DNA from 3 places in the Pseudomonas sp. LB3P81 genome. Region 1 is predicted to be linked to each of the others. Evidence: predicted binding sites of a transcription regulator. Region 1 holds the regulator's gene; each other region holds the start of a gene.
What was found. The regulator FliA, encoded in region 1, starts transcription of late flagellar genes. The targets are predictions, from matches to a motif close to CTAAAGTTTNNNNNNNNNNNGCCGNTAA.
Positions count from the first base shown of each region.

Region 2: flgM (flagellar biosynthesis anti-sigma factor FlgM) is a predicted target of FliA. The motif match lies at 2,327-2,354, and genes of this name have one in related genera.
Region 3: ACYZTL_RS20845 (chemotaxis protein CheW) is a predicted target of FliA. The motif match lies at 4,738-4,765, and genes of this name have one in related genera.

Region 1 is NZ_JBUBVG010000001.1:1,700,739-1,711,240, reverse strand. Features, by position in the region: gene flhA (flagellar biosynthesis protein FlhA) at 1-1,217, shown strand, start outside; gene flhF (flagellar biosynthesis protein FlhF) at 1,229-2,557, shown strand; gene fleN (flagellar synthesis regulator FleN) at 2,674-3,504, shown strand; gene fliA (RNA polymerase sigma factor FliA) at 3,501-4,241, shown strand; gene ACYZTL_RS07880 (chemotaxis response regulator CheY) at 4,409-4,780, shown strand; gene ACYZTL_RS07875 (protein phosphatase CheZ) at 4,803-5,591, shown strand; gene ACYZTL_RS07870 (chemotaxis protein CheA) at 5,639-7,888, shown strand; gene ACYZTL_RS07865 (protein-glutamate methylesterase/protein-glutamine glutaminase) at 7,940-9,064, shown strand; gene ACYZTL_RS07860 (flagellar motor protein) at 9,064-9,804, shown strand; gene motD (flagellar motor protein MotD) at 9,820-10,502, shown strand, end outside.
Region 2 is NZ_JBUBVG010000001.1:4,962,833-4,973,334, forward strand. Features, by position in the region: gene ACYZTL_RS23080 (MFS transporter) at 1-544, shown strand, start outside; gene ACYZTL_RS23085 (flagellar brake protein) at 609-1,355, opposite strand; gene ACYZTL_RS23090 (flagella synthesis protein FlgN) at 1,448-1,915, opposite strand; gene flgM (flagellar biosynthesis anti-sigma factor FlgM) at 1,964-2,290, opposite strand; gene flgA (flagellar basal body P-ring formation chaperone FlgA) at 2,455-3,216, opposite strand; gene ACYZTL_RS23105 (chemotaxis protein CheV) at 3,298-4,230, shown strand; gene cheR (protein-glutamate O-methyltransferase CheR) at 4,277-5,104, shown strand; gene flgB (flagellar basal body rod protein FlgB) at 5,444-5,851, shown strand; gene flgC (flagellar basal body rod protein FlgC) at 5,855-6,298, shown strand; gene flgD (flagellar hook assembly protein FlgD) at 6,317-7,039, shown strand; gene flgE (flagellar hook protein FlgE) at 7,071-8,393, shown strand; gene ACYZTL_RS23135 (ribonucleoside-diphosphate reductase subunit alpha) at 8,650-10,502, opposite strand, start outside.
Region 3 is NZ_JBUBVG010000001.1:4,488,990-4,499,491, forward strand. Features, by position in the region: gene ACYZTL_RS20815 (hypothetical protein) at 1-254, shown strand, start outside; partial or broken gene ACYZTL_RS20820 (PAS domain-containing protein) at 405-686, shown strand; gene ACYZTL_RS20825 (methyl-accepting chemotaxis protein) at 882-1,988, shown strand; gene ACYZTL_RS20830 (YkgJ family cysteine cluster protein) at 1,985-2,734, opposite strand; gene ACYZTL_RS20835 (hypothetical protein) at 2,818-3,144, opposite strand; gene ACYZTL_RS20840 (GNAT family N-acetyltransferase) at 3,286-3,744, opposite strand; gene ACYZTL_RS20845 (chemotaxis protein CheW) at 3,771-4,673, opposite strand; gene norR (nitric oxide reductase transcriptional regulator NorR) at 4,943-6,493, opposite strand; gene hmpA (NO-inducible flavohemoprotein) at 6,641-7,822, shown strand; gene ACYZTL_RS20860 (helix-turn-helix transcriptional regulator) at 7,963-8,589, opposite strand; gene ACYZTL_RS20865 (NAD(P)/FAD-dependent oxidoreductase) at 8,680-9,807, opposite strand; gene ACYZTL_RS20870 (ornithine cyclodeaminase family protein) at 9,968-10,502, opposite strand, start outside.

The DNA.
Region 1 (10,502 bases):
TGCCCGGCATGCCGCACTTCTCCTTTCTGAGCATGGCGGCCCTCGCGGCCGGTGGCGCGTACCTGTTCTGGAAGAAGCAGAACGTCGTCAAGGTTCAGGCCTTGCAAGAGGTCAAGCGTCAGCAGGAATTGCTGCCATCGCCGGCTCGCGCGCAGGAAACCAAGGAGCTTGGCTGGGACGATGTGACCCCGATCGACATGATTGGCCTGGAAGTCGGTTATCGCCTGATTCCGCTGGTGGATCGCAATCAGGGTGGTCAGTTGCTGGCGCGGATCAAGGGCGTGCGCAAGAAGCTGTCCCAGGATCTGGGTTTCCTGATGCCGACTGTGCATATCCGTGACAACCTCGACCTCGCGCCAAGTGCTTATCGACTGACCCTGATGGGGGTGATCCTGGCCGAAGCGGAGATTTATCCGGATCGGGAGCTGGCGATTAACCCGGGTCAGGTCTACGGTTCGCTCAACGGGATTACCGCCAAAGATCCGGCTTTCGGGCTGGAAGCGGTCTGGATCGAAATCAGCCAGCGTGCGCAGGCGCAATCCCTCGGTTACACCGTGGTCGATGCCAGTACAGTAGTGGCAACCCACTTGAACCAGATTCTGTACAAACACTCCAGTGAGCTGATCGGTCACGAAGAAGTGCAGCAACTCATGCAATTGCTGGCCAAAAGCTCGCCGAAACTGGCCGAGGAGCTGGTGCCTGGCGTGGTGTCGTTGTCGCAGCTGCTCAAGGTTCTCCAGGCGTTGCTGGCCGAACAGGTGCCCGTGCGGGACATTCGCAGCATCGCCGAGGCGATCGCGAACAATGCCGCCAAGAGTCAAGATACTGCCGCGCTGGTGGCCGCGGTGCGCGTCGGCGTATCCCGTGCAATCGTCCAAAGCATTGTAGGGACTGAGTCGGAGCTGCCAGTTATTACTCTTGAGCCAAGGTTGGAACAAATATTGCTCAATAGTCTTCAGAAGGCAGGACAAGGCTCGGAAGAGGGCGTTCTGCTGGAGCCAAGCATGGCCGAAAAACTGCAACGCTCGTTGATCGAAGCGGCGCAGCGTCAGGAAATGCAAGGTCAACCGGTGATTCTGCTGGTGGCCGGTCCGGTTCGCGCGATGCTGTCGCGATTTGGCCGACTGGCAGTCCCGGGTTTGCATGTGTTGGCTTACCAGGAAATCCCTGACAACAAGCAAGTGACCATCGTTGCGACTGTAGGGCCCAACGGCTGAGGTAGTGGTTTATGCAAGTTAAGCGTTTTTTCGCCGCCGATATGCGTCAGGCCATGAAGCTGGTTCGTGATGAGCTGGGCGCTGATGCCGCCATCATTGGCAACCGCCGGATCGCCGGTGGTGTGGAGCTGACGGCCGCCCTCGATTACAAACTGTCGGCGCTGGCCCCGCGTGTTCCGAACATGGAACTCGAGGACGAGCTGCGCAAGACCCAGTCGCGGATCGTGACCGCCCAGGCCGAACTGAGCCTGCGTAGCGAAGGCGAGAGCGACAAGGCCACCAATCGCCAGTTGTTCGCCGGTCTGCCGCTGACTGCCGCCGAACCGCTGATCGAACCGACTTACACCGAACCCCGTCGTGCAGCGCCGGCCCCTGCGCCAGCCGCAGGCGGTGTCGATCCGCGGGCTTTCGACTCGATGCGTTCCGAGCTCAACAGCCTGCGCGAGCTGATGGAAGTACAACTCGGCTCCCTGGCCTGGAACCAGCTGCAAGGCAGCCGTCCGGCCCAGGCCAACCTTTGGCGTCGCCTGCAGCGCATCGGTTTGTCCGGACCGTTGTCCCGCGATCTGCTGGAAATGATTACCGACATTGAAGAACCTCGTCAGGCCTGGCGCATGTTGCTGGCGCACCTGGCGCGGATGATCGCCACACCGGAAGTCGAGCCGCTGGAAGAGGGTGGTGTAATTGCCATGGTCGGTCCTGCCGGCATGGGCAAGACCACCACCCTGGCCAAGCTCGCGGCCCGTTACGTGCTCAAGTATGGTGCGCAAAACATCGCGCTGGTGAGCATGGACAGCTACCGCATCGGCGCTCAGGAACAACTCAAAACGCTCGGCCGGATCCTCAACGTGTCGGTAACGCACGTCGATCCGGGCCAGTCCCTGGTGCAGGCGCTGGACCCTTTGCTGCGCAAACGCGTGGTGCTGATCGATACCGCAGGCCTTCAGGCCAGCGATCCGGCACTGCGCATGCAGCTCGAAAGCCTGGCCGGTCGTGGTATCAAATCAAAAAATTATCTGGTTCTGGCAACCACCAGCCAGAAACAGGTTTTAACCGCCGCTTATCACAGTTACAAGCGCTGCGGGCTCGCTGGCTGCATCCTGACTAAACTGGATGAGACGGCAAGCCTGGGCGAGGTGTTGAGCCTGGCAATCAGTCATGAGTTGCCGGTGGCTTACCTGACCGATGGACCTCGGATTCCGGATGATTTGCATCTGCCGCGTCGTCATCAGTTGGTCAGCCGCGCCGTCAGTGTGCAAATGCAGGAAGAACCCAGCGAGGAAGCCATGGCTGACATGTTCGCTGACATTTACCACAGTCCGACCAAGCAGGTCGGCTGAGGTGACAATGAATAGTTTTTGTACCTACATCGATGGTCTGCCATGCATTGTTCAGTTGATGAACGCGCAGCCAGTAATGTGGCCTCCGTCTATGCAAGACAAGGTAAAGAAATAACATGGGCAGCATGCATCCCGTACAGGTGATCGCGGTGACCGGCGGCAAAGGTGGCGTCGGGAAGACTAATGTGTCAGTGAACTTGTCCCTGGCTCTAGCTGAGCTCGGCCGGCGCGTCATGCTGCTGGACGCCGATCTGGGGCTGGCGAATGTCGACGTCCTGCTGGGACTGACACCCAAACGTACCCTGGCCGACGTGATCGAAGGCCGCTGTGAGCTGCGCGACGTGTTGTTGCAGGGGCCCGGTGGCATCCGCATCGTCCCGGCGGCGTCCGGCACTCAGAGCATGGTGCATCTGAGCCCGGCGCAGCATGCCGGCCTGATCCAGGCGTTCAGCGATATCGGCGATAACCTCGACGTCCTGGTGATCGACACCGCTGCGGGTATTGGTGAGTCGGTCGTCAGTTTCGTTCGCGCCGCGCAGGAAGTCTTGCTGGTGGTCTGCGACGAGCCGACCTCGATCACCGACGCCTACGCACTGATCAAACTGCTTAACCGCGACTACGGCATGAACCGCTTCCGCGTTCTGGCCAACATGGCCCAGAGCCCGCAGGAAGGTCGCAACCTGTTCGCCAAGTTGACCAAAGTCACGGATCGCTTCCTCGACGTCGCCTTACAATACGTCGGTGCGGTGCCGTACGACGAAAGCGTGCGCAAGGCCGTTCAGAAGCAGCGTGCGGTTTATGAAGCTTTCCCGCGTTCCAAGTGCTCCCTGGCCTTCAAGGCCATCGCACAAAAGGTCGATACCTGGCCGCTGCCCGCCAACCCGCGTGGGCACCTGGAGTTTTTCGTCGAGCGCCTCGTGCAACAAACGGCAGGACCCGTGCTATGACAGCCAGCGGTTACAATCTTTACAAGAAGTCGGCGCGTGACGCGCAGTACGAGCTGATCGAGCGTTACGCGCCACTGGTCAAACGCATTGCTTACCACTTGCTGGCGCGTTTGCCGGCCAGTGTCCAGGTCGAAGACCTGATCCAGGCCGGCATGATCGGCCTGCTTGAAGTATCGACCAAATACGACGCCAGCAAAGGCGCGAGTTTCGAGACTTACGCGGGCATTCGAATCCGCGGCGCGATGCTCGATGAAGTCCGCAAGGGGGACTGGGCGCCACGTTCGGTCCACCGCAATACCCGCATGGTCAGCGACGCAATTCGCTCGATTGAAGCTAAAACCGGTCGTGACGCTAAAGATCACGAAGTTGCGGCCGAACTCCAATTGAGTCTCGACGATTACTACGGGATTTTGAACGACACCCTGGGCAGCCGGTTATTCAGTTTCGACGATCTGTTGCAGGACGGCGAACACGAAGGGCTGCACGAGGATGGCGCGAGTGCTCATCTCGAGCCGTCACGCGATCTGGAAGATGAACGCTTCCAGGCGGCGCTGGCGGACGCGATTGCCAATTTGCCGGAGCGTGAGCGACTGGTGTTGGCGCTGTACTACGACGAAGAGTTGAATCTCAAGGAAATCGGTGAGGTCCTGGGGGTCAGCGAATCTCGGGTCAGCCAGTTACACAGCCAGTGCGCGGCCCGTTTGCGGGGGCGTTTGGGGGAGTGGCGAGCGCGCTGAAGGCAGTGTGGGGACACTGCGAACGTGGCTGGTGTGGTGTTGAACTGCGCCGGTTTCGATCTGTTGTGCTCCAGACAGTCATTGAGTGCTTTGCCGGATTGATTGAAATGGCGCGTCCAGGTGCTGGGCGCGTTTAAGACTGCTTGGAGGTCGAATTGGACAAGAACATGAAAATCCTCATCGTTGATGACTTCTCAACGATGCGGCGGATCATAAAAAACCTGTTGCGTGACCTTGGGTTCACCAACACGGTCGAGGCCGACGATGGCACTACTGCCATTCCGGTTCTCAACAGCGGAAGCATCGACTTTCTGGTAACGGACTGGAACATGCCTGGCATGACCGGTATCGATCTGCTGCGTCACGTGCGCGCCGATGAAAAGCTCAAGCACCTGCCGGTGCTGATGGTGACCGCTGAAGCCAAGCGCGAGCAGATCATCGAAGCGGCCCAGGCCGGTGTTAACGGCTATGTGGTCAAACCCTTCACGGCCCAGGCGTTGAAAGAAAAAATCGAGAAGATTTTCGAACGCATCGGTTGAGAAACTGCGCCACGGGGGAGCTATGGACCAAAAAGAATCTTCACAGGGCAATTTTGAATCGACCCTGAAAAAACACGCGGTCGAACTGGTCGAAAGCCTTGAAAAAGGCAAGTTCGGCGACGCTGTACAACTGATCCATGAGCTCAATCAGACCCGTGACCGCGGCCTGTATCAGGAAGTGGGCAAGCTCACCCGCGAGCTGCACAGCGCGATCGTCAATTTCCAGATTGACCCGCACATGCCGCAAGCCGAGGAAGTGTCGCAGATCACGGATGCCACCGAGCGTCTGGGTTACGTTGTGAAACTGACCGAGGCTGCTGCCAACCGCACCATGGATCTGGTCGAAAACTCCACGCCGCTGGTCAACAGCCTGAGCAATGAAGCCCAGGCGCTGAGCACGGACTGGGGGCGGTTCATGCGTCGCGAGGTCGGGGCTGAGGAGTTCCGCGAACTGGCACGGCGTGTCGACGGTTTCCTGACACGCAGCAGCGTGGACAACCGCGCGGTGTCGAGCAACCTCAACGACATTCTGCTCGCTCAGGATTACCAGGACCTCACAGGTCAAGTGATCAAGCGTGTGACCCAATTGGTCACTGAAGTTGAAAGCAACCTGCTCAAGCTCGTGCTCATGGCCAGTCACGTGGACCGCTTTGCGGGCATCGAACATGACCGTGAAGCGATGCTTGCTGAAAAAGATCCGCAAAAACATCTCTCTCAGGGTGAAGGTCCGCAGATTCATGCCGATAAAAGAGAAGACGTTGTGTCCGGTCAGGACGATGTGGACGATTTGCTATCCAGCCTAGGGTTTTAGAATTTTAGGTATTTTAGGTTTTTAGACCTGTTAGGAGCACACCCTTAATGAGCTTCGGCGCCGATGAAGAGATCCTTCAGGATTTCCTGGTTGAGGCCGGCGAGATTCTTGAGCAACTGTCCGAACAACTGGTCGAGCTTGAAAGCCGACCGGATGATGCGGACTTGCTCAATGCAATTTTTCGCGGTTTTCACACTGTAAAAGGGGGCGCCGGCTTCCTCCAGCTCAACGAGCTGGTGGAGTGCTGTCACATCGCCGAGAACGTGTTCGACATCCTGCGCAAGGGTGAGCGTCGCGTCGACCCGGAATTGATGGACGTGGTTCTCGAAGCGCTGGACGCGGTGAACAGCATGTTCAGCGAAGTCCGCGAACGCAGCCCGATCACGGCTGCCACGCCTGAATTGCTTGCAGCCCTGGCCCGTCTGGCCGAGCCGCAATCCGCCGATCAAGCCGCGCCTGTGGCTGAAGTGGTGGAAGAACCGGCTGCCGAAGCCGATTCGGGCGACATCACCGATAGCGAATTTGAACAACTGCTGGACTCGCTGAACGCCGTCAAGGCTCAGGCCGAGGCGCCGGCGGCTGCTCCGGTTGCAGCTTCCGATGCTGCGGCCAGCGACGAAATCACCGATGCAGAATTCGAGTCGTTGCTCGATCAACTGCACGGCAAAGGCCAGTTCGCCGTCGACGCGGTAGCTGCGCCTGCTGCACCGGCTGCCCCGAAAGCGCCAGGCGACAGCTCCGACATTACCGACGACGAGTTCGAAGCCCTGCTCGATCAGTTGCACGGCAAGGGCAACTTTGCCGTCGACGCGCTGGAATCGGCGATTGCTTCGGTCCCGGTCGCCGCTGCGCCCATCGCCAAAGCGGCTGGCAGCGATCTGATCTCGGATCACGAGTTCGAATCGCTGCTCGACGAATTGCACGGTAAAGGCAAGTTCACTGAAGTCGGCACCGGTTCTGCCGCTTCTTCGGTAGCGGCGCCCGTCGCCAAAGCCCCGGCACCTGTCGCCAAGGCGCCCGAGCCAAAAGCCGAAGCACCGAAGCCTGCCGCCGCTGCACCGAAGCCTGCCGCCGCTGCACCTGCCCGTGCACCGGCCGCGCCACCTGCGGAAAAACCGGCCAGCGAAGCCGAGACCACCGTGCGGGTCGACACCGCGCGTCTCGATGAAATCATGAACATGGTCGGCGAATTGGTTCTGGTGCGTAACCGCTTGGTTCGCCTGGGCGCCAACAGCGCCGATGAAGCCATGTCCAAGGCCGTGTCGAACCTTGACGTGGTCACGGCCGACCTGCAAACCGCGGTCATGAAGACCCGGATGCAGCCGATCAAGAAAGTCTTCGGGCGCTTCCCGCGTCTGGTTCGCGACCTGGCTCGCCAGCTCAAGAAAGAGATCAACCTGGAACTGGTCGGCGAAGAAACCGACCTCGACAAGAACCTCGTCGAGGCCCTGGCCGACCCGCTGGTCCACTTGGTGCGCAACTCGGTCGACCACGGTATCGAAGAGCCGGCCGATCGCGAAGCGATGGGCAAGCCGCGCAGTGGCAAAGTGATTCTGTCCGCCGAACAGGAAGGCGACCACATCCTGCTGTCCATCTCCGATGACGGCAAGGGCATGGACGCTGACGTGTTGCGCGGCATCGCGGTCAAGAAAGGTTTGATGGACAAGGATGCGGCGGACCGTCTCAGCGAGTCCGACTGCTTCAACCTGATTTTCGCCCCGGGTTTCTCGACCAAAACCGAGATCTCCGACGTGTCGGGTCGTGGCGTGGGCATGGACGTGGTGAAAACCAAGATCGCCCAGCTCAACGGCACCATCAACATCTACTCGACCAAGGGCAAAGGCTCGAAGATCGTCATCAAGGTGCCGTTGACCCTGGCGATCATGCCGACGCTGATGGTCATGCTCGGCAACCAGGCGTTTGCGTTCCCGCTGGTGAACGTCAACGAGATCTTCCATCTCGACCTGTCGCGCACCAACGTGGTGGACGGCCAGGAAGTGGTGATCGTGCGGGACAAGGCGCTGCCACTGTTCTACCTCAAGCGCTGGCTGGTCAGCTCCGCCGCTCACGAAGAGCAGCGCGAAGGCCATGTGGTGATCCTTTCGGTGGGCACCCAGCGGATCGGCTTCGTCGTCGATCAACTGGTCGGCCAGGAAGAAGTGGTCATCAAGCCATTGGGCAAAATGCTCCAGGGAACCCCGGGCATGTCCGGCGCCACCATCACCGGTGACGGCCGCATTGCGCTGATTCTCGATGTTCCGAGCATGCTCAAGCGTTACGCCGCACGGCGTATTTGATTCTGGGGGGAGCGGGGCGACTGAGCCTCGCCCCCGCCTAACGGAGTGTTTATGGTAGTCAAAGTCCTGGTGGTGGACGATTCGGGGTTTTTCCGCCGCCGCGTCTCGGAAATTCTTTCAGCGGATTCGAATATCCAGGTCGTCGGTACGGCGACCAACGGAAAAGAGGCGATCGATCAGGCGCTGGCCCTCAAGCCGGACGTGATCACCATGGACTACGAGATGCCGATGATGGATGGCATCACGGCGGTGCGGCACATCATGCAGCGCTGCCCGACGCCGGTGTTGATGTTCTCCTCGCTGACGCACGAAGGCGCCCGGGTCACTCTGGATGCGCTGGACGCAGGCGCGGTGGATTTCCTGCCGAAGAATTTCGAAGACATCTCGCGCAATCCCGAGAAGGTCAAGCAACTGCTGTGCGAAAAGATTCTCAGCATTTCGCGCAGTAACCGTCGTGTCAGCGCTTACAGTGCACCGGCACCCGTCGCCACGCCAGCTCCGACCCCTGCGCCTTCCAGCGTCAGCAGTTATGGCAGTAGCGCGCCTGTTCGTCCGGCACCTATCCCGGCTCGTGCACCTGCGCACGCACCGTCGTCGCCAGCGCCGAAACGCAAAGCCTACAAGCTGGTTGCCATCGGCACCTCCACCGGCGGCCCGGTTGCCCTGCAGCGTGTATTGACGCAATTGCCGGCCAACTTCCCGGCTCCGATCGTGTTGATCCAGCACATGCCGGCCGCCTTCACCAAGGCGTTCGCCGAGCGTCTGGACAAGCTCTGCCGCATCAGTGTCAAGGAAGCCGAGGATGGCGACATCCTGCGTCCGGGCCTGGCATTGCTGGCGCCGGGTGGCAAGCAAATGATGATCGACGGCCGTGGCGCGGTGAAAATCCTGCCGGGCGACGAGCGTCTGAACTACAAACCGTGCGTGGACATCACGTTCGGTTCGGCCGCCAAGTCCTACGGTGACAAAGTTCTGGCGGTCGTACTGACCGGCATGGGCGCCGACGGTCGTGAAGGTGCGCGTCTGCTCAAGCAGGGCGGCAGCTCGATCTGGGCTCAGGATGAAGCCAGCTGCGTGATCTACGGCATGCCGATGGCCATCGTCAAAGCCGAACTCGCCGATGCGGTGTACGGCCTCGACGACATTGGCAAGCACCTGGTCGAGGCGTGTGTCTGATGGATGTACTCAGCCTTATCGGGATCATCCTCGCGTTTGTCGCCATCATCGGTGGCAACTACCTTGAAGGCGGTCACCTCGGCGCGCTGGCCAACGGCCCGGCGGCGTTGATCGTACTCGGCGGGACCGTCGGTGCGGCGCTGCTGCAATCGCCGATGAGCGCCTTCAAACGCGCCATGCAGATTCTTGGCTGGACCCTGTTCCCGCCGCGCGTGGACCTGGCCGGCGGCGTCGACCGCGTGGTGAACTGGAGTCTGACCGCGCGCAAGGAAGGTCTGCTCGGCCTGGAAGGTGTGGCCGATGCCGAACCCGACAGCTACTCCCGTAAAGGCTTGCAACTGCTGGTGGACGGCGCCGAGCCGGAAGCGATTCGCAGCATCCTGGAAGTGGATTTCTACACTCAGGAAAGCCGCGACATCGAAGCCGCCAAGGTCTTCGAGAGCATGGGTGGCTATGCGCCGACCATCGGCATCATCGGTGCGGTGATGGGCCTGATTCACGTCATGGGCAACCTGGGCGATCCTTCGCAACTGGGCAGCGGCATCGCCGTGGCCTTCGTCGCCACCATCTACGGCGTGGCCAGTGCCAACCTGGTGCTGCTGCCGATTGCCGCCAAACTCAAATCCGTTGCATTGCGCCAGTCGCGTTATCGCGAAATGTTGCTCGAAGGCATCCTGTCGATCGCCGAAGGCGAAAACCCTCGCTCTATAGAATTGAAGCTTCAGGGCTTCATGGATTGATGGGGGTAATGGACCATGGCTCGTCGTCGGCAACCTGAAGAACATGTAAACCACGAACGCTGGCTGGTTTCCTACGCCGACTTCATTACGTTGCTGTTCGCCTTTTTCGTGGTGATGTACTCGATTTCTTCGATCAACGAAGGCAAGTACAAGATCATTTCGGAAGCGTTGATCGGCGTGTTCACCGATACGGATCACGCGCTCAAGCCGATTCCCATCGGTGACGAACGTCCGAAAACCGTGACCCCGGCCAAGCCGCTGGTCAAGGACAGCGAGCAGGTCGACGCCGGTATTGCCGGTGCCAGTGATCCGCTGAAAAGCATCGCCGATGACATCAGCGCCGCGTTCGGCGACTTGATCAGCTCCAAACAGATGACCATTCGCGGCAACGAGTTGTGGGTCGAAATCGAGCTCAACTCCAGCCTGTTGTTCGGCAGCGGCGACGCCATGCCCAGCGACATTGCTTTCAACATCATCGACAAGGTCGCAGCGATTCTGAAACCGTTCGACAACCCGATACACGTCGAAGGTTTTACCGACGATCAACCGATCCGTACCGCGCAGTACCCGACCAACTGGGAATTGTCCTCGGCGCGTTCGGCGAGCATCGTGCGCATGCTGGCGATGCAGGGTGTGAACCCTGGCCGGCTGGCGTCGGTGGGTTACGGCGAATTCCAGCCGGTGGCCAACAACGCCAC
Region 2 (10,502 bases), 3.3 Mb from region 1:
CGCATTGCCGCTGGCGATCATGCAGCAGGCGCCGCTGCAGGTGTTGTTCGTCACCGGTTTTATCTGCTCGCTGGTGAAATTCTGCCTGTATCCACTGGCGGTCGCGTTTTCCAATGACCACGTCGAGGCTGATCGGCGAGTGTCACTGACGGCCATGTTGCTGGTGACCTACGGCGTCGGCGCCAGTATCGGGCCGTTGGTCGCCGGGGTGCTGATGAAGATGTTCGGCAGCCAGATGCTCTATGCCTTCTTCAGTTTCTTCGCGTTGGTGCTGGTGTGGCGAATCCGCCCGAAAGCGGTGACCAACCTGCATCAGGTGGACGACGCGCCGCTGCATCACGTCGCCATGCCGGACAGCATGTCGAGTTCGCCGCTGGTGGCTTGCCTTGATCCACGGGTCGATGAACAAGTGGTGCAGGATCAGATGCACAACCCGATCAACCCTGAGCCAAGTCCTGAGCCGGAGGCGGAGACAGAAAAAACGTCGCCTCCAGAAGATCCTGACACGGGGCGCGAGCAAAGCTTCACCGAAGCCAGGCCTTAAAACCGGAGGCATAAAAAACGGGCAGTCACCGCAAGGGACTGCCCGTTTTTTATTGACGCTCGTATTACATGTCGTCTTTGTCGAAGCGCCGTGCTTCACGCTGAAGCTGATAGACGAACCGTTCGACCTGACGTTGCACCAATCCGCTCATGTTATGAAAGCGTATGCCGGCGAAGGTGGTGGAGATTCTTTCTTCGAAGTGCAGGTAGCGCAGTTCGACCGGTGCCGTCATTTTGCCGAAGGGCAGGGCGGCGGCGAAGCGGTCGTAGACCTGACCCAGTTGCAGGCTGCCGGTAATGTCGCCGTCGAAGCGCAACTTGCAGCCGGTGGCGGAAATATCCAGCAACTTGCCGCTGATCGGTGCCTTGAGCTTTTCACCGTCCAGATCGACGTTGACCAGTTGCGCCAGCTTCAAGGCTGCGCGGAAGGCATTGCGGCGCTGGTGATAGACCACTTCATCCGGCAGGGGGCCGCGATAGCAGCGACTGTCACCGGATTCGTCGATGGTCAATTGACCGTTGCTTTCCCAGGCAATGCGCACGCCTTCGTGAAAGCCTTCGACCCTGAACGGTTCGCCGGCCAGCAGGAAGCGTTCGCCGTCACGCGGGATCATTTCGTCGAGCGCGATGGTGCGACTTTCACGGTTCACGTCCACCAGATAGCTCTGGAAGCGCTGAGTGCGCTCATGGAACGTGATGATCAGCGGGTCATGGCTGTCTTGCAGTTGGCGCAGGTTGCCGGAGATTTCCAAAGGCGTGGTAAGCACCTTGGGTGGCTGCGGGGCATCTTCCGCGTTTAAGGCATTGGACACGGTTCATCAATCTCCAGACAAAATATGACTACGGCTGGCCAGCATATTGCCAGCATGTTGCGAGTCTTGATAGGGCGTGGTCATTTGCAGGCTCAAGCCTGACTGAGCGGGCGCGGCTTCGCAAGCTTGGCGGTTGATCCGCGGGCATCATAAAGTGCCGGCGGTTCGCCGCCGGTGAGGATTTTCAACTGATTGGCCGTGGCAGCCTGCTGGACCAGGATCGACTGGCCATTATTGCCGTTCGCCGCCTGGCATTGAGCCAGAAGATCGGTCAGTACATCGCTCTGCGCCAGCAACTCTTCGCCAATGCTCGAATGGCTGGCCAGTTGCTCCAGACCGTTGCGATTGACCGGCAGATTGAGACTGGCGAGGATTTCACTGCGCTTGCGGCCATGCTGTTCGAGCTGAATGATCAATGCCTGTTTCTGCGCCAGAATTTCTTCCAGCAGAGGCATGTCACGACCGTGCAAGGCGAGGGACTCGGTTTGCAGTAACTCCAGCAAGTGTTGCGCTGGAGCAAAGTCGTCGGTGATCAGTTGCAGTAAATTAGTGTCGTGCATGGCTGGCCTTGGGGTTTAAGCGTCCAAAAGCCTGGCGCGGGCCGTGGCCTAGCGCTGGGCTTCGAAGTTGAGCAGTTTGCTGGCTACACGGCTGCTGTCGACTTTGTAGCTGCCATCGGCAATCGCTGCTTTCAACTCGGCCACGCGGGCTTTGTCGACGGCAGGCTGATCGCGCAGCTTGTCAGTGACCTGTTGCAACTGTTGAGCCTCATGGCTGAGGTGTACCGATTCCCCGCTTTTGACGGTACTGGCCTGTTCGGCCGGGGTATTCAGCGGCGCGGATTTGCCGGCTTCGGCGGTTTCCTTGGCAGCGCTGGTACGTGTACTGCCCGTAAGTGACGAGGAACTGTTAAAACGGCTGAAATCGATGACCATGGTAAAAAACCTCTGAGTATTTGGACGCTTGCCATGTTTTCGGCTATCCCTGTGAAAACTTTAGACCCATTTATCAATGAGCCTGCATGCGCCAGCACTTCTTCCGCATGCGGCACAGTTTAGGGAACAGCCTCAGGCAACGCCACATCTTCAGAACAGGGATCTCACATAGACACTTCCACCTGGCCCGGCGCGGTGACTTGCGCCTTGATGACCCGCCTGGAATTGAGGTTTTTCACGCGAATCTGCTCGCTCATACCGCCGTTGGACAACGCTTCGCCGGGCATTCGCACGCTGAGCGTACCACTGCGGGCGGTGATCACGACCTGATCGCCTTTGCGAATGACTTCCGCCTGTTCGAGGTGAACGAGGGTAATCACCTGATCGGCGACCATTGGTCGGGTAAGTCGCTGGCCGATCGCCTGGTCGAGGGTCGTCAGGTAACCCTGGTTGATCAGGCTGATATCGCGTTCGCGCAAGAGCACGTCAGCGGGCTCGACAATGTCGGTGCGGCGCAGGGGCCGGGTGGTGGTCACGACGTCGCGAAACAGGCGGACTTGAGCGGGTACGAAGACCGTCCAGGGGGAGCTTCCCTCACAGCGAACCTTGACCGTAACCCGGCCCAGCGGCTTGGCCGGGCTCTCGAGGCTGGCTGTCAATTCCTTGTCGCACATGGGCATGCGCAGTCGCGGATCGAGCTGGTTGACCTGGATTTCGTAGCGACCTTCCGTTTGACTGGTCGCCAAATAGTCTTCAACGGTGAATTCAAGAAAGCCCTGGGTGACGCCGATAAGCATGTCAGGCAAGGTAACCGCGTCAGCAAGGGCAGGGTTGCCAGCGTTGAACAGGCAAACGGCCGACATCGCACAGAGCAATCTGCGGAAGGGTGATGTCAGGCGTCGAAAAAATGTCAGTTCTGTGTTCATAAGGGTTAAAAAGCAAGCGCCGTGCCGTTTAGTGATGAATGTGCGTCGCAACACACTTAGCGTTGGTGTAGGAGTCTGGGCATGGCTGGTGTAATGGATTCGGTAAACCAGCGCACGCAACTGGTAGGGCAGAATCGCCTGGAGCTGTTGTTGTTCCGTCTTGACGGCCAGCAGCTGTATGGGATCAACGTGTTCAAGGTTCGTGAGGTGCTGCAATGCCCCAAGCTGACCCTGATGCCCAAGTCCAGTCCTGTCGTGTGCGGTGTAGCAAATATCCGGGGAGCGACCATTCCGATCCTTGATCTGGCAATGGCGACCGGTTCCGGGGCGCTTAAAGATCAAAGCAATCCCTTCGTGATCATCACGGAGTACAACACCAAGACCCAGGGTTTCCTGGTGCGCTCGGTGGAACGCATCGTCAACATGAACTGGGAGGAGATTCATCCGCCTCCCAAGGGCACCGGGCGCGATCATTACTTGACGGCTGTGACTCGGGTCGACAATCAGTTAGTCGAAATCATCGACGTCGAGAAGGTCCTGGCTGAAGTGGCGCCGACACCGGAAGCGATTTCCGTCGGCGTGGTCGATGTCGAGACGCAGCACAAGGCGCTGTCGCTGCGGGTACTGACGGTCGATGACTCGTCGGTGGCGCGCAAGCAGGTCACGCGCTGCCTGCAAACGATCGGTGTTGAAGTGGAGGCGTTGAACGACGGTCGGCAAGCGCTGGATTACCTGCGCAAACTGGTCGACGAGGGCAAGAAGCCGGAAGAAGAGTTCCTGATGATGATTTCCGACATCGAGATGCCGGAAATGGACGGGTACACCCTGACGGCCGAAATCCGCAACGACCCTCGCATGCAAAAGCTTCATATCATCCTGCATACTTCGTTGTCGGGTGTGTTCAATCAGGCGATGGTCAAGAAAGTCGGTGCCGATGACTTCCTGGCCAAATTCCGTCCTGATGACCTGGCATCCCGGGTAGTCGACCGGATCAAAGCAGCAGACATCAGCTAGGGGCCTTCTGCCCCTGGCGGTTAACACGATTTAAGAGGCGGCATCATTGTCTACGGGTAATTTGGATTTCGAACAGTTCCGGGTCTTCCTGGAAAAAGCCTGTGGCATTTTGCTCGGTGAAAACAAGCAGTACCTGGTCTCGAGCCGTCTCAACAAACTGATGGAACAGCAAGGCATCAAGTCCCTGGGTGAGCTGGTCCAGCGCATCCAGACCCAGCCGCGCAGCGGTTTGCGCGAGATGGTGGTGGATGCCATGACGACCAACGAAACCCTGTGGTTTCGTGACACATATCCGTTTGAAGTCTTGAAGAACAAGGTGCTGCCCGAGTCCATCAAGGCAGCTCCCGGCCAGCGTCTGCGGATCTGGTCGGCGGCCTGCTCGTCGGGGCAGGAGCCGTATTCGCTGTCGATGTCCATCGACGAGTTCGAGCGGGTCAACATGGGCCAGTTGAAGATGGGCGTGCAGATCGTCGCCACTGATTTGTCCGGTACCATGCTGACCAACTGCAAGACCGGCGAGTACGACAGCCTGGCCATCGGCCGCGGTCTGTCGCCCGAGCGCCTGCAGCGTTACTTCGACCCAAAAGGGCCGGGGCGCTGGGCCATCAAGGCGCCGATCAAGAGCCGGGTGGAGTTTCGCTCCTTCAACCTGCTGGACAGCTACGCGAGCCTTGGCAAGTTCGACATCGTGTTCTGCCGCAACGTACTGATCTACTTCTCCGCCGAGGTGAAGAAGGACATCCTGTTGCGCATCCACAGCACGCTGAAGCCGGGCGGTTATCTGTTCCTTGGCGCATCGGAAGCGCTGAACGGTTTGCCGGATCATTACCAGATGGTCCAGTGCAGCCCGGGGATTATTTACCAGGCGAAGTGATGCAAAAGCGGCAGGCATAAAAACGGGAGTCCTTCAGGGCTCCCTTTTTTATGCCTGCCGCTTTTGCATCACGTAGGAGCTGCCGCAGGCTGCGATCTTTTGATCTTGATCTTGAAAAACAGGATCAAAAGATCGCGGCCTGCGGCAGCTCCTACAGGGGCGGCGCGCGATTCAGGAAAGCGGCAGAAAAGCGGCAGGCGGCGGAAACCCGTTGCCGCTTTTCTGGCATTGCCGCATTGCCCCTGCCCGCAAAGCCCCGGTTTATGGGGTTTTCTGAATTGGCACGCCGCTTGCTAAGTTCATCGTACGAAAAATCAGGTCACCCGAAGGTTTCCCGACATGAGCATCAGCTTCGATAAAGCGCTCGGTATCCACGAACAAGCCCTGGGCTTCCGCGCTCAGCGTGCCGAAGTTCTGGCCAACAACATTACCAACGCCGACACCCCGAACTACAAGGCTCGGGATCTGGACTTCTCGAAAGTGCTCGCCGAGCAGAGCGAGAAAACCAAAAACGGCACTTTCGCCTTGAACATGACCAACAGCCGTCATATCGAAGCAGAAGGCCTGGGCAATGGTGACGAGTCGCTGCTGTATCGCACGCCGATGCAACCGTCGATCGACCAGAACACCGTGGACGCTCAGCTGGAACAGTCGAACTACGCGGAAAACGCGGTCAACTTCCAGGCCAGCTTCACCCTGCTCAACAGCAAATTCAAAGGGCTGATATCCGCCCTGCGTGGAGAGTAAGTCATGTCTCTAGCCAGTGTTTTCAATATCGCCGGTAGCGGCATGAGTGCCCAGACCACTCGCCTGAACACCGTCGCCAGTAACATCGCCAACGCCGAAACCGTTTCGTCGAGCATCGACCAGACCTACCGCGCCCGTCACCCGGTGTTCGCCACCATGTTCCAGGGTGGCCAGAGCGGCGGCAGCGATTCGCTGTTCCAGAACCAGGACGCCGCAGGCCAGGGCGTGCAGGTGCTGGGCGTGGTCGAAGACCAGAGCAGCCTGGAAGCCCGCTACGAACCGAACCATCCGGCGGCTGACGCCAAGGGTTACGTCTACTACCCGAACGTCAACGTGGTCGAAGAAATGGCCGACATGATTTCCGCGAGCCGTTCGTTCCAGACCAACGCCGAAATGATGAACACCGCCAAAACCATGATGCAGAAGGTCCTGACCCTCGGTCAGTGATGATAAGGGGCGACTCAGATGAGTGTTACCGATACCACCAGCGGCATTAGCCTCAAAGACATCCTGGCCAACTCTTCGGTCAAGACCAGCGCCAGTGCCGACGGCCTGACGTCCGCGACGAACAGCGCCACCGGCAAAAAGTCCCTGGGCAAGGACGCGTTCATGCAACTGCTGGTGACACAGCTGAAGAACCAGAACCCGCTGGAACCGCAGGACAACAGCGAGTTCGTTGCTCAGTTGGCGCAGTTCAGCAGTCTGGAAGGCATCACCACGCTCAACACCACCGTGAGTGGCCTGGCCAGCAACTACAACTCGTCCCAGGCCTTGCAGGCTTCGTCGCTGGTGGGGCGTTCGGTCATCGCGCCGGGCGACAAGGCCGTGGTCGATACCGCCAAGAGCTTCAACGGGACAATCGCCGTACCCGCGTCGGCCGACCCGGTCAAGCTCAAGGTCACTGATGCCGATGGCAAGGTCATCCGCACCATCGACCTGGGCAGCCAGAAAGCCGGCAACGCCAGCTTCATCTGGGACGGCAAGAACGATGCAGGCGAAGTGGCCAAGGCGGGTACATACACCTTTGGCGCCACCGCGACCTACGACGGCAAGGCGACTTCGCTGGTGACGTACCTGCCGGCGACCGTCAACAGCGTGACCATCAGCCAGACCGGCGGTGAGTTGATGCTCAACCTCGCCGGGGCGGGCAGCATCGCCCTGTCCAAAGTACAAACCATTGGTATGTAGAGCCGACTAACACGGCACAAAGGAGTGGAATATGTCTTTCAATATCGGCCTTAGCGGTCTCTATGCAGCCAACAAACAACTGGACGTGACCGGCAACAACATCGCCAACGTTGCGACCACCGGTTTCAAATCGTCCCGTACGGAATTCGAAGACGTTTACTCGGCCACCAAGCTGGGTTCCGGCAGCAAGACCGTCGGTAACGGCGTGCGCCTGGCCAACGTTTCCCAGCAGTTCACCCAGGGTGACGTCAACAACACCGGCAACGTGCTGGACATGGGTATCAACGGTTCCGGCTTCTTCGTGCTGAACAGCAACGGCTCAATGTCCTACACCCGTGCCGGTACGTTCAAGGTCGACAAGGACGGTTACGTCACCAACACCGATGGCTCTGCGCGTCTGCAGGGTTACGGTGTGGATGCCAATGGCAAGATCGTCAACGGTGTGTTGACCGACCTGCGCATCGACACCTCGAACCTGGCACCGAAAACCACCACCATGGTTTCGTCGACGATCAACCTGAATTCCACGGCGCCGATCATCGACCAGACACTTCCCGCCAACAAGTTCGACCCGGCGAAGTCGGATACTTTTACCAAGCAGTTCAGCACCCCGATTTACGACACTCAGGGTAACCAGCACACCATGGATCAATACATGGTCAAGACTGGCGCGAACACCTGGGATACCTACACGCTGATCGATGGTCGCAATCCGGATGGCAGCGACCCTACTCTTGCAGCTTCCCCACCGGTCGCTTCGACCATGGTGTTCGACACCTCGGGCAAGCTGGTTTCGGTGACCACTCCAGCCCTCCCGGTGCCGATCGTCAGCCCTGACCTGAAGGTCACCGGCTGGATTCCCGGTAAGGTGACCAATGGCGTGTGGGCAGCCAACGGCGCCGCCGCCGACCCGGCCGGTGTGACCGTCTCCATGAGCAATACCACGCAGTTCAACGCCGACACCGCGCGTTCGATTCCTACGCAGAACGGTTACGCCACGGGCCAGATCACCAACCTGACCATCGACACCAGCGGTGTGATGCTCGCCAACTTCAGCAACAGCCAGACCAAGGCTATCGGCCAGATCTCGCTCGCCAGCTTCACCAACGAACAAGGTTTGCAGCCTGTAGGCGGCACCAGTTGGAAAGAAACCTACTCGTCGGGTATCCCGGGTTACGATGCTCCGAACACTGGTACCTTGGGCGAGATCCACTCCAACTCTCTGGAAGAGTCCAACGTCAACCTGACCAGCGAACTGGTCGACCTGATCAAGGCGCAGAGCAACTACCAGGCGAACGCCAAGACCATCTCGACCCAGAGCACCATCATGCAGACCATCATTCAGATGACTTGATGCTGGTTGGCTGATTGCTGCACAAAGAACCCCTCGCAAGAGGGTTTTTTTTGTGGCTGTCAGATACAGATCAAAAGATCGCAGCCTCGTTTCACTCGACAGCTCCTACCTTGAGATGCGATCCCTTGTAGGAGCTGTCGAGTGAAACGAGGCTGCGATCTTTTGATCTGAAAGGGGCAAAAGAAAACCCCCGACCAATCCAGAGGACCGATCGGGGGTTTTCGGGTAAGCGCCTTTCAGCGCCTACCGGCTCAGCTTATTGGCAAGCTTCGCAATCCGGCTCGTCGATGGCGCAAGCCTTCGGCACTGGAGCTGGACCGGCAGGAGCCGCCAGAACCGAATCTTCACCGTGGTTGCCGCCGCTGGAAACAGCGTTCAGCTTGCCGGTGTTGATGGTCGACTTCTCGGTGCTGGTCGCGGCCAGGGCACGGAGGTAGTAAGTGGTTTTCAAACCACGGTACCAGGCCATGCGGTAGGTCACGTCCAGTTTTTTGCCCGATGCGCCGGCGATGTAAAGGTTCAGCGACTGAGCCTGGTCGATCCACTTCTGACGACGGCTGGCCGCGTCGACGATCCATTTGGTGTCCACTTCGAACGCGGTCGCGTAGAGCTCTTTGAGTTCTTGCGGGATGCGCTCGATCTGCTGCACCGAACCGTCGTAGTACTTCAGGTCGTTAATCATGACCGCGTCCCACAGACCGCGAGCCTTCAGGTCGCGAACCAGGTACGGGTTGATCACGGTGAATTCGCCCGACAGGTTCGATTTCACATAGAGGTTCTGGTAGGTCGGTTCGATCGACTGCGAGACGCCGGTGATGTTGGCGATGGTCGCGGTCGGTGCGATGGCCATGATGTTGGAGTTACGAATGCCTTTCTGTACACGGGCGCGAACCGGTGCCCAGTCCAGGGATTCGTTCAGGTCAACGTCGATGTACTTCTGGCCACGTTGCTCGATCAGGATCTGTTGCGAATCCAGCGGCAGGATGCCCTTGGACCACAGCGAACCCTGGAACGTCTCGTACGCGCCGCGCTCGTCGGCCAGGTCGCAGGACGCCTGGATCGCGTAGTAGCTGACCGCTTCCATCGACTTGTCGGCGAACTCGACAGCCGCGTCTGAACCGTAAGGAATGTGCTGCAGGTACAGAGCGTCCTGGAAGCCCATGATGCCCAGGCCGACCGGACGGTGTTTGAAGTTGGAGTTCTTCGCTTGTGGCACCGAGTAGTAGTTGATGTCGATCACGTTATCGAGCATGCGCACGGCGGTGTTCACGGTGCGTTCCAGCTTGGCGGTGTCCAGCTTGCCGTTGACGATGTGGTTCGGCAGGTTGATCGAGCCCAGGTTGCAAACGGCGATCTCGTCCTTGTTGGTGTTCAAGGTGATCTCGGTGCACAGGTTCGAGCTGTGGACCACGCCGACGTGCTGCTGCGGGCTGCGCAGGTTGCACGGGTCTTTGAAGGTCAGCCATGGGTGGCCGGTTTCAAACAGCATGGACAGCATTTTGCGCCACAGGTCTTTGGCCTGGATGGTCTTGAACAGCTTGATCTTGCCCGGGTACTCGGACAGGGCTTCGTAGTACTCGTAACGCTCTTCGAAAGCCTTGCCGGTCAGGTCGTGCAGATCCGGTACTTCGGATGGCGAGAACAAGGTCCATTTGCCGTCATCGAAGACGCGCTTCATGAACAGGTCAGGGATCCAGTTGGCGGTGTTCATGTCGTGGGTACGACGACGATCATCACCGGTGTTCTTGCGCAGTTCGATGAACTCTTCGATGTCCATGTGCCAGGTTTCCAGGTAGGCACAGACAGCGCCCTTGCGCTTGCCACCCTGGTTAACGGCGACGGCGGTGTCGTTCACTACTTTCAGGAACGGCACGACGCCCTGGGATTTGCCGTTGGTGCCCTTGATGTACGAACCCAGCGCACGAACCGGAGTCCAGTCGTTGCCCAGGCCGCCAGCAAATTTCGACAACATGGCGTTGTCGTGGATCGCGTGGTAAATGCCCGACAGGTCATCCGGCACGGTGGTCAGGTAGCAGCTCGACAGCTGTGGACGCAGGGTGCCGGCGTTGAACAGGGTCGGGGTCGAGGACATGTAGTCGAAGGACGACA
Region 3 (10,502 bases), 2.8 Mb from region 1:
CTTCCCCGACACAACCGCCGGTTGCCGACGCCTTGAGCGACGACCAGGCTGACCTGCCAGACAGCGTCGACTCCAGCGCAGACAGCGAAACCAAAGCCGCGATCCCGGCGTTCAAGTTCCCGTTCAAGCCGGGTGAATTGGCTGCCGCGAAAACCGCCAGCCAGCCGTGGTACAAGAACGGCGCCAAGAACGGCCACACCAAGACCCCCGGCGCAGCGCCTCCCGGCACCCGTCGTTCGATGGGCAAGCGCTGAGTTTCCACCCCTCGCCATTGGCCATCGACCGCGGTTTCAATCGCGGTGATGGCTAAGTGCTCATATCCTGAGCCAGATCAACGTTTGCGGAATCAGTGCGCTTAGAGTCAGCAGCCCTGCCGACTCTTCCCTACAACGAGCGCGCTTTCCATGAAGATCAACCTCCCGGTGACCGGCCGTAATGTCGACGTTGCAGCTGATGCGAACATCCTCTCGACCACTGATCTGACCAGCGCGATTACCTACGCCAACGACGACCTCATCAAAATCTGCGGATACAGCCGCGAGGAATTGCTGGGCTCGACGCACAACCTGCTGCGTCACCCGGACATGCCGGCGGCGGCTTTCGCGCATATGTGGCAGACCCTCAAAAGTGGCCGTTCGTGGATGGGGCTGGTGAAGAATCGCTGCAAGAATGGCGATCACTATTGGGTGAGCGCCTATGCCACGCCGGTGACGCAGAACGGTCAGACCGTGGAATATCAGTCGGTCCGGACCCGGCCCTCGGCGCGGCAGATCGAAGCCGCGGAAACAGCCTATACACACCTTCGCGACGGTCGGGTGCCGCTGTTGCAGCGTCTGCCTGTGCTCGCACCGGGTTTGAAAGTGGCGGCGCTGTTCAGCGCGATGTTGGCCTGCGTGGTGGGCGTCGAGGCGTGGCTGAACCCTTCGTCAGCGGTTTTCGGAGTACTGGCGTTTGTCGTGGGCAGTGGTTTGGCGGCGCTCGGAACCGGAGTGATGTTGCGCCCACTGAAGGCGTTGACCGAGCGCGCCCGGCAGATTGCCGACAACCCGTTGAGTCAGGCTATTTACACCGGTCGCCGGGATCAGTTCGGTCAGATCGAGTTTGCCCTGCAGATGCTCGAGGCTCAGACCGGCGCGGTGGTGGGGCGCATCGACGATGCGTCGCAGCGCCTGGCCGGGCATGCGGCGGAACTGGTCGACCACTTGCAAAGCAGTCATAGCAGCACGCTGGGCCAGCAGGCTGAAACCGATCAGGTGGCGGCGGCGATTCATCAGATGTCCGCCAGCGTGGCTCAGGTCGCCAGCCATGCGCAGCAAGCGTCCCAGGCGGCCGATCTGGCCGGCAGCGAAACCCGCGAAGGTCATCAGCTGGTGAGCGAGAGTCGCCAGGCAGTCTTGCGTCTGGCCGAGGAACTGGCGCACGCCACCGAGGTGATTCATCAGTTGGAAGGGCACAGCAGCGAGATTACCGGAGTGTTGGAAGTGATTCGCAGCATCGCTGAGCAAACCAATCTGCTGGCCCTCAACGCGGCCATCGAGGCGGCGCGCGCCGGGGATGCCGGGCGCGGGTTTGCGGTGGTGGCCGACGAAGTGCGGGGCCTGGCCCAGCGCACCCAGCAATCGACCAACGAGATTCAGCGCATGATCAGCACCCTGCAAAACGGCACGCGGGACGCGGTGGTGGTGATGCAGCAAAGCAGTGAGCAGGTGCAAAACAGCGTCGACCAGGCCCGACGCGCCGCCGACGCGCTGGACACAATCAGTCGGCGGGTCAACCAGATCACCGAAATGAGCCTGCAAATTGCCTCGGCGGTGGAAGAGCAGAGCACCGTTAGCGAAGACATCAACCGCAACATCAGCAGCATTCGCTCCGCCTGCGAAGTCACGGTGAGCGAGGGCCGGCAAAGCCAGACCAACTCCGAGGACGTGGCGGAGCTGGCGGGGGATTTGCGGCAGTTGGCGCAGGAGTTCTGGCGAGAACGCCGTTAAGCCGCGCGCAACGAAATGAACGCGTAGTTGAGCGGCGTCTCGGAGGTCACCTCTGCGCCGGCCGCCAGCACTTGCCCGGCGATGTCGTCGCCGGACACGTGGAACTGCCAGTCACTGCCCGAACCCGTCAGCGGTTGTTGCGCCACCTGATCAATGACCGTGGCAAACGCGGTCATGTCCGGTAGATACGCGGTGAATCCATCACCCTTGAGCGCTGTAGTCCGAATCCCCAGCAACGCGCAGATCGCATCCTTGGTGCGGATGTCATCGCGATCCGCCTGACGGGAGCGCTGGATAAGTCCTTCGAGTTCCTGATCGGCCAGTTCACCGCCAACGATCAGCTCCGGGCCTTTTTCCCACGACTCAGGCGGACAGTCCTTGATCGCCTTGTTGAGTGGAATGTGTGGATTGATTTCCATCGGATAGATACGGCACACCAGCGGCCGGCGCTCGTAGATGCTGCAGAGGTTGTCTTCGTCAAGATTCCGGCAGGGCCCGACGTTGTACGCCGCAAACGTGATTGCCACGCAGGCATCGGTGGCGCCGCTTTGAACCACCACCGAACGGCGTTTGGCATGTTCGCGTTGCTGCACCGGCAAACCCAGGCCATTGACCAGGAAACCTTCCACCAGCACGATCACCTGGCCGCCGTCGGCCGCCCACATCCGGGCTTCTGTCAGGGTCAGGGGCACGTGATGGTCATGGCAGCATTTGCCACAACCTACGCAGGAAAACGTCGTATTCATCGAAGGATCAGTCGCCTGTCTGGGCTCGAAACGGCGACAGAATGCCACCGCGAAGGTGTGCGTCGAAGCAAGTTATGCGCCATTCATTGAGATTTGGCGGGTAGGCGAATGGAGTCCCATTCGGTCACGTAGGCGGTTTTGCTTTTTTTGTTGTAGAGGCACAGCTCGGTGCCTTGCTGGCCTTTCATGTGTTTTTGAGGGTATCGGCCTTGCAGGAGCACGGCGGTGTAGTCGACACGGTCGTCGAACTGTGCGGCTTTGCCAACGGGGAAGGCGTCTTGCAGGCCGCTGGCCTTGATGCAACTGGCGAGCATGGCTTTGTCGAAGGCGGCCCAGGCTTCAGGACTGGAGGCTTGGGTTTGGGTGGCGAGGGTGGTGAGGCAGAGGAAGGTGAGGGTGGTCGCTTTCATAGTTCAGGCATCCTTGGGCATGTATGGACCGAGTATGCCTGACGGTATGAGGTTGAATGTGTCGGCCTCTTCGCGAGCAAGCCCGCTCCCACAGGTACGGTGATCACCTGTGGGAGCGGGCTTGCTCGCGAAAGCGGTGGGTCAGGCCGGCACCTGCTCCCGGCGGACCACATACATCCCGGCACTTTCATACAACCGCTGCGCCCGAACGTTGTCTTCCAGCACCTTCAAATCCACAAACCCTTCGCGGCGGTGCTGAAACACATTGAACGCATTCAACAGCAATGCCCGACCCAAACCCCGTCCCTGAGCGCGCGGGTGCACCACCAGATTCTTGATGTAGGCACTCGTCCAGCACTGGCACACGCCAACGATACCGTCGGTATCCAGAGCGATGAAGCACAGTGAAGGATCGTACTCGGGATCGGTTTCGAATCGCTGTTGCCAGGTATCCAGCGCCGGCACGCGACCGCCACCCTCCAGGTAACCCAGCGCCATCAGGCGATGAACGTCTTCTGCCAATTCGGGGCGATATTCGCTGAGGACGATTCCCTGAGGCCAGGTGATTGCGGGCGCAACCTCAGCCAGGTTGCGCCGCATCAGAAAACAAAAGGCCTCGGCCAAACTCAATGACCTTGTTCGGCGACCGCCTTGGCCGCTTCGATCAGGCACTTGGTCAGCTCCGGCGAGGAGAACTTGGTCAGCACTGCATTGGCCCCGGCAAGGCGTGCCTTTTCGCTGTTCATCGCGCTGTCCAGCGAGGTGTGCAGCAGCACATACAGGTGCGAGAAATCCGGGGTTTCGCGCAAGGTGCGGGTGAAGGCGTAGCCGTCCATCTCCGACATTTCGATGTCCGAGACGATCAGGTTGATCTGCTGGGCGGTGCCTTGCAGGTCCAACAGGCAGTCGATGGCTTCCTTGGCGCTGCGCGCGGTGTGGCATTGCAGGCCAAGGTTGCGCAGGGTGTGCACCGATTGTTGCAACGCGACCTGACTGTCGTCGACCACCAGAATCCGCGCATTGCCCAGTACTTCGGCGTCTTCCATGCTCAGTTCGGTCGGGGCCATTTCGATCTGCACCGGGGCGATGCCGTGGATGACTTTTTCAATGTCCAGCACCTGCACCAGCGTGCCGTCGACCGAGGTCACACCGGTAATGTACGAACGCACGCCGCCAGAGCCGAAGGGCGGTGGACGGATGTCGGTAGTCAGGCAATGGACGATCTTGCTCACGGCCTGAACGTGCAGGCCCTGCTTGGAGCGGCTGACGTCGGTGACGATCAGGCAACCACCGTTAGGGTCTTCCAGTGGCCGCTCGCCAATGGCGCGGCTGAGGTCGATCACCGACAACGACGCGCCGCGCAGGGTGGCGATGCCTTTGACGTTGGGGTGCGACTCCGGCAGCCTGGTCAGCGGCGGGCAGGGGATGATTTCACTGACTTTGAGCAGGTTGATCGCCATCAGCTTGCCACTGCGCAAGGTAAACAGCAGAAGCGAAAGTGAGTCTGCGCGGGCTTTGGTGGAGGACATAAATACCTTCTGTGGAAAAAGGTGATGGGCGAATGGAAAGTCGCCAAAAGCTATCGATGCCGGGTTATCGACTTGTTGGGGTCAGGCTTTAGGCCAAATACCTTTCGGCGGTCAAACAGTGAGCCCCTGTGGCGAGGGAGCTTGCTCCCGCTGGAGTGCGAAGCGCTCCCAAATCTGGCACCTCCCTCTATCAGGCATTACCATTTTTCGACTGCTTCGCCCGAGCGCGGATCGGCCGGCGGGAGCAAGCTCCCTCGCCACAAGGGGTACTACTTCAAACCCAATCGCTTGGCCATCCGCCCAAGATTCGCCCGATCCAGCCCCAGCTCCCGCGCCGCGCTAGCCCAGTTGTTATGGTGTCGCTCCAGGCAAGCGCTGATCAATTGCCGTTGGTAACTTTCTGTCGCCTCACGCAAATCCCCCGACACCAACGCCACAGGAGCCGCAGCCGGTTGTTCGGCCACCACTTCTACGCCGCCATTGGGCAAGTCCAGATCCGCCGCACTCAAGCTTAGAATCTTCGGCCGTTCCTTGCAGTTACCCAGCGCTTTCAACGCGCTGCGACCAATCAAGTGCTCCAGCTCTCGCACGTTACCCGGCCAGTCATACGCGAGCAACGCGGCCTGGGCATCGCTGTTCAGGCGCAGGCTGTTGAGGCCCATGCGTGAGCGGTTCTGCTCCAGGAAGAAACCGCTGAGCAGCAGCACATCCCGCCCGCGATCCCGCAGGGCCGGCACCAGCAGCGGGTAAACGCTTAAACGGTGATAGAAATCGGCACGGTAACGGCCACTGCGCACTTCTTCGGCGAGGTCGCGATTGGTCGCTGCGATGAGTCGCACGTCGACCTGATGTTCCTTGTCCGAACCCAGCCGCTGCAGCTGACCGCTTTGCAGCACGCGCAGCAATTTGGCCTGCACGGTCAGCGACAGCTCGCCGACTTCATCGAGAAACAGCGTGCCGCCATTGGCCAGTTCGAACTTGCCACGGCGATCGCTGGTCGCTCCGGTAAAGGCGCCGCGCACATGGCCGAACAGTTCGCTTTCCACCAGCGTGTCCGGCAGCGCGGCGCAGTTGAGGCTGATGATCGGCTTGTCGGCCCGGGGCGAGGCGGCGTGAATCGCCTGGGCCACCAGTTCCTTGCCGACCCCGGTTTCCCCGGTGATCAACACGGTCAGGTCGCTGCCGCCCACCAGGCTGATTTCTTCCACCAGCCGTTTGTGGGCCTTGCTCTGGCCGATCATCTCGCGGTTCTGCTGACCGCTGGCCTGACGGTAAACCTCGGCGCGCTGATGTTCGTCTTCGACACGATTGGCCAGCCGTTCGATGCGCTCGGCGGCATTGACCGTGGCGGCGGCGAGGCTGGCGAAGGCTTGCAGGGCGTCCAGTTCGATCGGTTCGAAGCGCTCCGGGTCGAGCGCATCGAGGGTCAGCAAGCCCCACGGGCGCTCGTCGACAAACAGCGGGCAGCCTATGCAGTCATGGACTTCAAGATGTTCATGGAGACCATCGACCAGCCCGTCGTAAGGGTCGGGCAGGTCGCTGTCGGCGGCAAAACGGGTCGGGCCGGGACTGCTGAGCAGCGCTTCGAAGCGCGGGTGTTCGCTGACCTTGAAGCGTCGGCCGAGGGTGTCGGTGCTCAACCCGTCCACAGCCAGCGGCACCAGCCATTCACCATCGAGGCGCAACAGTGCGGCGGCGTCGCAGGGGAGCAGGGCACGCATGGCTTCGAGCAGGCGCCGATAGCGCTCGCCTTCGGGGAGTTCGCGGGACAGGTCCGAGACCAGGGGAAGCAACGTTGTGAGCAGGGATTTTGCAGTCATAGTGACTCCATGTAGTCGAGATGACTATAAGTCAGGCTGTGTCGTTATGACTATAATGTTTTTAACTTGTTGATTTTAAACAATTAAATAAATGGCATGGAAACTGATAAGGATAGGGCGACCAGTTAGAAAACTAGGAGTCACCTTATGCTTAGCGTTCAAGATCGTGCAATCGTCAAATCCACCGTGCCGTTGCTGGAAAGCGGAGGCGAAGCATTGATCACGCATTTCTACCGCATGATGCTCTCCGAATACCCGGAGGTCCGCCCGCTGTTCAACCAGGCTCACCAGGCGAGCGGCGATCAACCCCGCGCCCTGGCGAACGGCGTGTTGATGTATGCGCGCCACATCGACCAGCTCGACCAGTTGGGCGACCTGGTGGCCAAGATCATCAACAAGCACGTGGCCCTGCAAATCCTCCCGGAACACTACCCGATTGTCGGCACCTGCCTGTTGCGGGCGATTTCCGAGGTGCTGGGTGACGAGATCGCCACGCCGGAAGTGATGAACGCCTGGGGTGCAGCCTACGGTCAATTGGCCGAGATCCTGATCGGTGCCGAAACCAGCATCTACGACCAGAAAGAGCAGGCACCAGGCGGCTGGCGCGGGGCGCGGGAATTCATCGTCGCGGCCAAGGTCGAGGAAAGCGCGGAAATCATTTCGTTCTACTTCGAGCCGGCTGACAAAGGCCCGATCCTTGCCGCCGAACCCGGCCAGTACATCGGTATGAAACTGATCCTCGATGGTGAAGAGATTCGTCGTAACTATTCGCTGTCGGCCCTGGCGAACAAAGGCCAGTACCGCATCAGTGTCAAACGTGAGGCGGGCGGTCGTGCCTCAAACCATCTGCACGATCAACTGCATGTCGGCGCCAGTATTCAGCTGTTCCCGCCATCGGGTGAGTTCATCCTGACCGACAGCGACAAACCGTTGGTGCTGATCAGTGGCGGCGTCGGTATCACCCCGACCCTGGCCATGCTCGAAGCAGCGTTGAAAACCAAACGGCCGGTGCACTTCATCCACTGCGCACGCAACGGCAGCGTTCACGCCTTCCGTGACTGGATTGATGGATTGGCCGAGCGTCACCCGCAACTCAAGCGCTTCTATTGCTACAACGAAGATGACGGCGTGAGCCCGGCGGCGCACAAGGTCGGGTTGTTGAGTCAGGAGCAACTGGGCGAGTGGTTGCCGCAGCAACGCGATCTGGATGCCTACTTCCTGGGGCCAAAAGGCTTCATGGCGGCGGTGAAGCGTCACCTGAAAGCATTGGGTGTGCCGGAGAAGCAAAGTCGTTACGAGTTCTTCGGCCCGGCTTCGGCATTGGAATAATCGCTACAGCCGGGTGATCTGTGGCGAGGGAGCTTGCTCCCGCGGACCGGTCCGCGCTCGGGCGCAGCAGTCCCATCTTTGGGGCCGCTTCGCGACCCAGCGGGCGCAAGCTCCCTCGCCACAAAATAATTCAGCGTCCCTCAGCCCTTCAATTCCTTCAAATGCTTGTACACCGTCGCCCGTCCCATGTTCAGCACGTTCGCCACATAGTTGGAGGCGCTTTTGCCCTTGAAGGCGCCTTCGGCGTGCAGGGCCAGCACCAGTTCGCGTTTGTGGTCGCGGGTCAGCAGGTTCAGGCTCAGTTGACGTTCGCGCAGCCAGCCGTGGAGGAAGGTGTTGATGCGCTCCTGCCAGTCATCGCGAAACAGTGAATCGGGTTGCGGAATCAGCTTGCTCGGCGACAGGAACAGGTCCAGTGCTGCCTTGGCATTTTCGAACAGCGAAATATTCAGATTGATGCACAGCACGGCCAGTGGATGACCGTCGCTGTCGCGCAGGACGCTGCTCAGGCTGCGAATCTTCTGACCATCCCAATTGAGTTTTTCGTACGGACCGATGTTTCGTTCGCTGATGTCATCGCTGAGCATGTCCTCCAGCGCGGAGTCGTCACCCACTTCCCGTTTCGACAGGTTGTTGGCGATGTAGTCGACCGTCTGTGTGCGCAGATCGTGCAGCACCACCTCGGCGTGGGGGAAGAACAACGTGGCGATGGCATCGGCAATCGCTCGGAAGTTGTCCAGGGCCGGGTCTTTTACAGGTGCGTTCATTCAGTGGAGCTCCAGGCAGCGTCAGCGCCCTGCAAAAAGGGCGCTGGAAGTTTGCCGCAATCGTGTTGGCACGTCACCTGAGAACGCGGATCAGCCCAGGCGAGCGGGGGAGAGCATCCCGGCATCCAGACCGAAACGCGTGAGTTGCTCGGGCAAGGCTTCGCCGCGCACCAGTGCGGCGCTGGCCTGGCCCATGGCGGGCGAGGTCTGGATGCCGTAACCGCCTTGCGCTGCCACCCAGAACAAGCCGGGCACCTGCAGATCGAAACCGGACAGCAAATCGCCATCGGACACGAAGCTGCGCAGGCCGGCCCAGGTGCGGGTCGGACGGCGGATGGTGAGGGTGGTGGCTTCTTCGATTTGGTAGATGCCCATGGCGATGTCCAGTTCTTCGGGCTGCACGTCGTGCGGTTCCACCGGGTCGGCGTTGGCCGGTGAGCCGAGGAACATGCCGGCGTCGGGCTTCATGTAGAACGACTCGTCGAGGCTGACCAGCATCGGCCAATGGTGGATGTCCACGCCCTCGGGCCCGGCAAAGATGAACGCCGCGCGGCGCTTCGGTTGCAGGCCCAGCGGTCGGGCGCCGGCCAGTTCGCCGATCTTGTCGGCCCAGGCACCGGCGGCGTTGATGATGACCGGGGCGCTGAAGGTCTGGCCGTTGGTTTGAACCTGCCACAGGCCTTCGGCATCGCGGGTCAGGCTCAGGACTTCGCTGTCGGTGTGCACTTCACCTTTATTGCGCCGGATGCCGCGCAGGTAACCCTGGTGCAAGGCGTCGGTGTCGATGTCGCTGGCGGTCGGGTCGTAGATCGCGCCGTGGACTTTTTCCCGGCGCAGGATAGGCAGGCGCGTGCAGGCTTCGTCGGCGCTTAGCCGTTGCATCTCGGGCACCGTGGCTTTGGCGCTGAGGTATTGATTGTTCAGCTCGACTGGATCGCCGGTGAAATCCACGGTCATCTCGCCGCGCGGGGTCAGCAGCGGGTGTTCGCAGAAACCGGCGGGAGGGGCGTCGAAGAAATCGCGGCTGGCCTGGGTCAGCGCCCGGACTTGCGGTGTTCCATAAGCAGCGGTGAATAGCGCGGCCGAACGTCCGGTGGAGTGATAGGCCGGATGGGATTCGCGTTCGAGCACAATCACGCGGGCGTGCTGCGACAGCCAGAAACCGGTGGAAGCGCCGGCTATCCCGCCGCCGATGATGATGAAGTCTGCCTGGCTCATGAACGTCTCCTGTCGAGCGCAAATGCCAATGGTGTCGGTGCCCCCCTGTAGGAGCTGTCGAGTGAAACGAGGCTGCGATCTTTTGATCTTGCCTTTTAAAAGCAAAGTCAAAAGATCGCAGCCTCGTTTCACTCGACAGCTCCTACAAGGGGTTGTGGTGTCAGGGGTGTAGTCGGTAAATGGCATTGGCCAGCGCGATGTCTTCCAGGCCCAGGCCGATGGAGCGGAAGAACACGTGACGGTCATAACCGGGGCGCTGGACTTTTTCGCTCAGCAGATCGGGCAGGTCGCCGACAATCAAGCGCTTGTCCCAGCCATGTTGCTCACCGGCAATCAGCATTTCGCCCGCCGATCCCGGGGTGGTCAGACGATAGTCGCAGAACACCTGCATGTCATTGAGGCTCTGCGGCGGCACTTCGTGGGCCCGTGGCGCGTTGGTGCTGATGGAGGTGATCAGTGCTGGTTTGCTCAGGCTGGACGGGTCGATCACAGGTCCCGCGGAGGAAGTGCAGAGCATGATCACGTCGGCGTCCTGAACGGCTGCGTCGCGATTGTCGACAAGGGTCAGGCGTGGATCGAGGCTTTTGATCTGTGCCAGCGCTTCAGGACTGAGGTCGCTCAGGTTCGGCGAGTAAAGGTTGATGCCTTGCCAGTCGCGCAGGCCTTTGACGTAATGCAGGTGCGCCAGCGCAACC